Regions from separate parts of the Nocardioides sambongensis genome, predicted to be linked through region 2. Evidence: predicted binding sites of a transcription regulator. Region 2 holds the regulator's gene; the other holds the start of a gene.

Evidence for each region. Region 2 encodes HrcA, which represses chaperone genes, less so after heat shock. Its sites were predicted from a motif close to TTGGCACTCGNNNNNNNCGAGTGCCAA; they were not measured.
Region 1: the regulator HrcA is predicted to act here: its motif matches at 1,900-1,926, upstream of groL (chaperonin GroEL).

Annotation. Positions count from the first base shown of each region.
Region 1 is NZ_CP041091.1:2,620,962-2,624,390, forward strand. It holds gene groL (chaperonin GroEL) at 101-1,735, opposite strand; gene FIV43_RS12410 (SGNH/GDSL hydrolase family protein) at 1,952-2,788, opposite strand; gene FIV43_RS12415 (OsmC family protein) at 2,926-3,387, opposite strand.
Region 2 is NZ_CP041091.1:1,560,100-1,563,528, reverse strand. It holds gene FIV43_RS07315 (MBL fold metallo-hydrolase) at 1-284, opposite strand, end outside; gene FIV43_RS07310 (hypothetical protein) at 316-1,053, opposite strand; gene hrcA (heat-inducible transcriptional repressor HrcA) at 1,222-2,238, shown strand; gene dnaJ (molecular chaperone DnaJ) at 2,256-3,422, shown strand.

The DNA.
Region 1 (3,429 bases), 1.1 Mb from region 2:
CGGCGCCCCGACGACGCCAGAACGGCCCCGGTCGCGAGGACCGGGGCCGTTCGGGTGGTGCTGCGTGCTGTCGCCCCTCAGCGGAGCGACGGGCGCTGGATCAGAAGTCCATGCCGCCCATGCCGCCCATGTCGCCGCCGCCGGGCATGGCCGGAGCCTTCTCCGGCTTGTCGGCGATGACGGCCTCGGTGGTGAGGAACAGCGCGGCGATCGACGCGGCGTTCTGCAGCGCCGAGCGGGTCACCTTGGCCGGGTCGATGATGCCCGCGGCCAGCAGGTCGACGTACTCACCGGTCGCGGCGTTGAGGCCCTGACCGGCCGGCAGGCCGGCGACCTTCTCCACGACGACGCCACCCTCGAGACCGGCGTTGACCGCGATCTGCTTGAGCGGGGCCGAGACGGAGGCCTTGACGATCTGGGCACCGGTGGCCTCGTCGCCGGAGAGCTCGAGCTTCTCGAACGCGGCGGCAGCGGCCTGCACCAGCGCGACGCCACCACCGGGGAGGATGCCCTCCTCGACGGCCGCCTTCGCGTTGCGGACGGCGTCCTCGATGCGGTGCTTGCGCTCCTTGAGCTCGACCTCGGTGGCCGCGCCGACCTTGATCACGGCAACGCCGCCGGCCAGTTTGGCCAGCCGCTCCTGCAGCTTCTCGCGGTCGTAGTCGGAGTCCGACTTCTCGATCTCGGCCCGGATCTGGTTGACCCGGCCCTCGAGCTGACCCTGGTCGCCGGCACCGTCGACGATGGTGGTCTCGTCCTTGGTGATGACGACCTTGCGGGCCTGGCCGAGCAGGTCGACGGTGGCGGTGTCGAGCTTGAGCCCGACCTCCTCGGAGATGACCTGGCCGCCGGTCAGGATCGCGATGTCCTGCAGCATGGCCTTGCGGCGGTCACCGAAGCCCGGGGCCTTGACGGCGACGGACTTGAAGGTGCCCTTGATCTTGTTGACGACCAGGGTCGACAGCGCCTCGCCGTCGACGTCCTCGGCGATGATCAGCAGCGGCTTGCCCGACTGCATGACCTTCTCCAGCAGCGGGAGCAGGTCCTTGACGGTCGAGATCTTGGAGTTCGCGATGAGGATGTAGGGGTCCTCCAGCACGGCCTCCATGCGCTCCAGGTCGGTGGCGAAGTAGGCCGAGATGTAGCCCTTGTCGAACCGCATGCCCTCGGTGAGCTCGAGGTCGAGCCCGAAGGTGTTCGACTCCTCGACGGTGATGACGCCTTCCTTGCCGACCTTGTCCATCGCCTCGGCGATGGCGTCGCCGACGGTGGAGTCGCCACCGGCGGAGATGGTCGCCGTGGAGGCGATCTCCTCCTTGGTCTCGACCTCCTTGGCGAGGCCGAGGAGCTGCTCGGAGACGGCCTCGACGGCGGACTCGATGCCGCGCTTGAGACCCATCGGGTTCGCGCCGGCCGCGACGTTGCGCAGGCCCTCGCGGACCAGCGCCTGGGCCAGCACGGTCGCCGTCGTCGTACCGTCACCGGCGACGTCGTCGGTCTTCTTCGCGACCTCCTTGACCAGCTCAGCGCCGATCTTCTCGTAGGGGTCCTCGAGCTCGATCTCCTTGGCGATGGAGACGCCGTCGTTGGTGATCGTGGGGGCGCCCCACTTCTTCTCGAGCACCACGTTGCGGCCCTTGGGGCCGAGGGTGACCTTCACGGCGTCGGCAAGGGTGTTCATACCCTTCTCGAGCCCGCGACGGGCCTCCTCGTTGAAAGCAATCAGCTTCGACATAACTCTTGCGATTCCTCACGCAGTCGAGTCGTGGTGATCCGGTTCGCTGCCCGCGACGGACGGCCAGGCCGAACCGGTGGTCCCTTCCCACCGACGCTGCTGACCTCAACTCCCCGGACCGGGGTCTGGTTGTCACTCTCCTGAGGAGAGTGCCAGCCTCATGTTTAGCACTCGCCCTAGGCGAGTGCAAGCGGGGCCGAGGGCTGGGACGGTGGATCACGACGCCGGCGGGCGGTGCCCGAACGGCACCTCGTCGCGCTCCCCGAGCGCGGTCAGCATCGAGGGCAGCAGGGCCTTGGCGGTGCGCTTGTAGCCGAGCGCGCTGGGATGGAACCGGTCGAGGCTGAACATCTCCTCCGGGTTCGTGATGAAGAACGGACCGACCACGTGCGCCAGCGAGACGGCGTGCGCCCCGCTGCGCACCGCCGCGGCCGCCTGGGCGGCGGCCAGCTGGCGCGACATCCGCGACCCGAGGCTGCGCAACGGCTGGGGCACCGGGCGCAGCGCCCCGAGGTCCGGGCAGGTGCCGACCACGACCTCGGCGCCGCGCTCCCGCAGCTGCGCGATGGCGGCCTCCAGGTGCCCCGCCGACGTCGCGACCGGGACCCGGTGGGTGACGTCGTTGCCACCCACCACGATCACCGCGAGATCGGGGGCGTAGTCGCTCGGCAGCGCCTCCAGCTGACCGGCCAGTGCGGAGCTCTCCGAGCCGACCACGGCGGCGGTGCGCAGGCGGACCGACCGCTGCAGGCTCCGCGCCAGGCCCCGTGCCAGCCGTCCACCCAGGGTGTCCTTGCGGCGCTCGGCGCCGAGCCCGGCCGCGATCGAGTCGCCGAGCACGAGCAGGTCGAGCGGGTCGCCGTACGACTTCTTCCAGACGCGGTCGGCGTCGGGGGCCCGCTCCCCCAGTGGCTTGCCGATCAGGCGGCGCGCCGTGGCGGCCTGCCGGGCGAGCAGGACCCGGGCGCCGCCGACGGCGCCGACGACGAACCCGAGACCGGTCACCAGCACGCCGATGAGCACCACCACCCGGGGCGGCGAGGAGACAGGCATGCCACCGTTTCAACCATGCGGCCCTGAACGGGCCGGGGCGCCGAGGTGTCGCGGGCGTGGCAGGGCGGTGACCCCTGGGGCGGCCCGGTCCCACGCACGGGCTCGGCCGACCGCTCGGCCGATCCTCGGTCGACCGCTCAGCCGACCTCGATCTCCGGCTCGTGCCGGACCGGGAAGTTCACCGAGGCGGCGATGAAGCAGTTCTCGGCGGCCTCCCGGTGGAGGGCGCGGGCGGTGTCGACGAGGGTCGCATCGGCGATGGTGACCACGGGGCGCAGCAGGACCTCGGTGAAGCGGCCGCCCTGACCGACCTGGCTCAGCGTGCCGGTCGGCCGGTCGGCGTAGGCGGTCACCACGACCCCGTGCCGCACGGCGGAGTGCAGGTAGGAGAGCAGGTGGCACTGCGACAGCGCGGCGAGCAGCATCTCCTCGGGGTTCCACCGCGAAGCGTCGCCCCGGAAGGCGGGGTCGGCGGAGCCCTGCAGGTCCGGCTTCCCGTCGGCGCGGAGCAGCACCTCCCGGCCGTAGTCGCGGTAACCGGCGGTCCCCGCCCCGCGGTTGCCCTGCCAGGTCACGTCGAGCCGGTAGCGGTGCTCCATCCGGCCAGTGTGCCGAAAGGTCCCACTCATCGGGCGCAAACG
Region 2 (3,429 bases):
CGTTCGGCGGCGACCTCGTGGGCGTGCACCGGGAGCTCGCCGTACTGCTCGATGAAGGTGGCGTTGCCGAAGGTGTGGTCGAAGTGCTCATGGGTGTTCACCACGGCGACCGGCCCGCCGCGGTCGAGCGTGCGCAGGGCGTCGACCACCTCGAGGGCGGCGACGCCGGACCCGTGGGTGTCGACCACCACCAGGCCGCGCTCGCCACCGATCGCGGTGACGTTCAGGTCGAGCCAGGGGTGTCGCAGCACCCAGACCCGGTCGGCGATCTCGGTGAAGCTCACCTCGACGACGCTACCGCGCCGGCCGCACCTGCTAGCACAGACCGGCGTGCAGACCGTCGCGGAGCATCTCGCCGAGCTCGTACGGCGAGGCCGCGCGCTCGGGGAAGTCGATGCGCCGGCGGTGCGCGCCGTTCGTGTCGACCCACTCGAGGTCGACGCCGGCCGGGTCGAGGTCGCGCAGGGCGACGCCGATCACGTCGGCCAGCCGGGTGTCGGACATGGTCGCGACGGCGCGGCGCAGCTCGTCCTGGTGCGAGGAGTTGGTGTGCTCGACCGAGCGCTGGAGGTAGCCGCGGTTGAGCGTGTGCGCCGGGGAGTCGAAGGCCGGCAGCGGGACCCGGAACTGGCTGCCCGGGGCGTCGTCGCGGGAGAGGAGCACGAAGTTGACGTGCAGGGTGACCACCGCCTGCACCTCCTCGCAGCAGCCGCAGGTCTCCTGGCCGGTGGTCTCCAGCCGGCCGGACAGGGTGAGGCTGGCGGTCCGGGAGGCGGCGCCGGGCCGGCCGAGGCCGCTGGCGACGGTGAGCAGTGCGCTGCGGCCCTCCATGCCGGCCATCGCGAGGGCGGACCCGGTCGGGCAGGCGAAGACCGGCCGGCCCTCGGCGTCCTCCATGGTGAGGACGGCGCGGTCGGCGTCGTCGATGCCGGCGGTGATGTCGTCGACGCCGTCCACCACCAGCTGGACCTCGGCGGGGCACGCGAGGATGCTGCGTGCTGCGGCCGCCAGGCGGTCGGCGTCGACTCGGGTCGCGTTCTGCTCGACAGTCACCGTTACCTCCGATTGGTTTAGGTGAGCCTAACCTACAGACCGGGCCGGGGTCACCCAAACGCCCGTCCCGCTGGGTGGACCGGCGCCGCCGACGTGGCGGCTGGTGGACGCGGCGCTAGACTTGGCACTCAGTCGGGCGGAGTGCCAACGCGAACGCGGGAGGTGGGCATGCAGGAGGACCGCAGGCTCGCTGTGCTCCGGGCCATCGTGGAGGACTACGTGGCCACCGAGGAGCCGGTGGGATCCAAGGCGCTCGTCGAGCGGCACGGCCTCAACGTCTCGCCCGCCACGATCCGCAACGACATGGCCGCGCTGGAGGACGAGGGATACCTGACCCAGCCGCACACCAGTGCCGGCCGGGTGCCCACCGACAAGGGCTACCGGCTCTTCGTGGACCGGCTCACCACGGTGCGCCCGATGAGCACGGCCGAGCGCCGGGCGATCTCGGCGCTGCTGGACGGGGCCGTCGACCTCGACGACGTGATCAACCGCTCGGTGCGGCTGCTCGCCCAGCTCACCCGGCAGGTGGCGGTCGTGCAGTATCCGGTGCTGTCCCGCTCGACGGTCCGGCACGTGGAGATCGTGGCGATGACGCCGACCCGGCTGCTGACCGTGCTGATCCTCTCCACCGGCCGCGTCGAGCAGCGCCTGGTCGAGCTGGTGGAGGAGATCGGCGACGAGGGGCTCACCCGCCTGCGCTCCCGGATCAACCTCGCCGCCACCGGCGAGACGATCGGGGAGGCGATCACGGCGCTGGGCGACCTCGCCGACGCCGCGGAGCCGGCCGATCCCGCGACGACCGCCGTGGTCGCCGCACTGGTGGAGGCGATGAGCGACCACCGCTCCGACGAGCGGATCGTGGTCGGCGGCACCGCCAACCTGGCCCGCTTCGGCGACAGCTTCGACACCGCGATCCGCCCGCTGCTGGAGGCGCTGGAGGAGCAGGTCATCCTGCTCAAGCTGCTCGGCGAGGCGAACTCCGGCGGAGCCCTCACCGTGCGGATCGGCGCCGAGGGGCCCTTCCAGGAGCTCGCCGCGACCAGTGTGGTCGCCACCGGCTACGGCCCCGGCGACGGACTGGCCTCCCTCGGTGTGGTCGGCCCCACCCGGATGGACTACCCGAACACGATGGCGGCGGTCCGCGCCGTCGCGCGCTATGTCTCGCGCATCCTCGACGAGAGCTGAAAGGCTGATTCCCGACCGTGTCCCAGGACCTCTACGAGCTCCTCGGCGTCGACCGTGACGCCGACGCCGACACCCTGAAGAAGGCGTACCGCAAGCTGGCCCGCCAGCTGCACCCCGACGTCAACCCCGACCCCGAGAGCCAGGAGCGCTTCAAGCAGGTCTCCGCGGCCTACGAGGTGCTCTCCGACCCGCAGAAGCGTGCTGCCTACGACCGCGGCGGAGACCCGTTCAGCGGTGGTTTCGGCGGCGGCCAGGGCGCCGGCTTCTCGTTCACCGACATCATGGACGCGTTCTTCGGCGGTGCCGCCGGCGGCGGCGCCGGCGGACGGGGACCCCGATCCCGGGTACGCCGCGGCCAGGACGCGCTGATCCGTCTGGAGGTCGACCTCGCCGAGGCCGCCTTCGGCGTCGCGCGCGAGCTCAAGGTGGACACCGCGGTCCGCTGCACCACGTGCGGGGGCGAGGGAGCGGCGCCGGGCACCGAGCCGGTCGGCTGCGAGACCTGCCACGGGAGCGGTGAGATCGCGCACGTGCAGCGCTCTTTCCTCGGTGAGGTGCGCACCCTGCGGCCCTGCCCGTCGTGCCGTGGATACGGCTCGGTGATCGCCGACCCGTGCCGCGACTGCTCCGGCGACGGCCGGGTCCGCTCGCGTCGCACGCTGACCGTGAAGATCCCCGCCGGTGTGGACACCGGCACCCGGGTCCAGCTCACCGAGCAGGGCGAGGTGGGGCCGGGCGGAGGACCCGCAGGCGACCTCTACGTCGAGATCCACGTCGCTCCGCACGACACCTTCACCCGGCACGGCAACGACCTGCACTGCACGGTCACCGTGCCGATGACCGCGGCGGCGCTGGGCACCGAGCTGACCCTGCCCACGCTCGAGGCGGACATCGAGCAGGGCGCCGGCTCCGGGGTGGAGACCGAGTTCCAGCTCGACATCCCCGCCGGGACCCAGTCCGGGCACGAGGTCGTGCTGCGCGGCCGCGGAGTCCCGGGTCTGCGGGGCGGGCGCGGCGACCTGGTGGTGACCGTGGGCGTGGAGACCCCGACCCGCCTCGACGACCGTCAGGAGGAGCTGCTCCGCGAGCTCGCCGGGTTGCGCGACGAGGAGCAGCCCACCGGGGACGTGCGACCGGCCCACAAGTCGGTCTTCGGCCGCCTGCGCGACGCGTTCAGCCACTGAGGCCCAC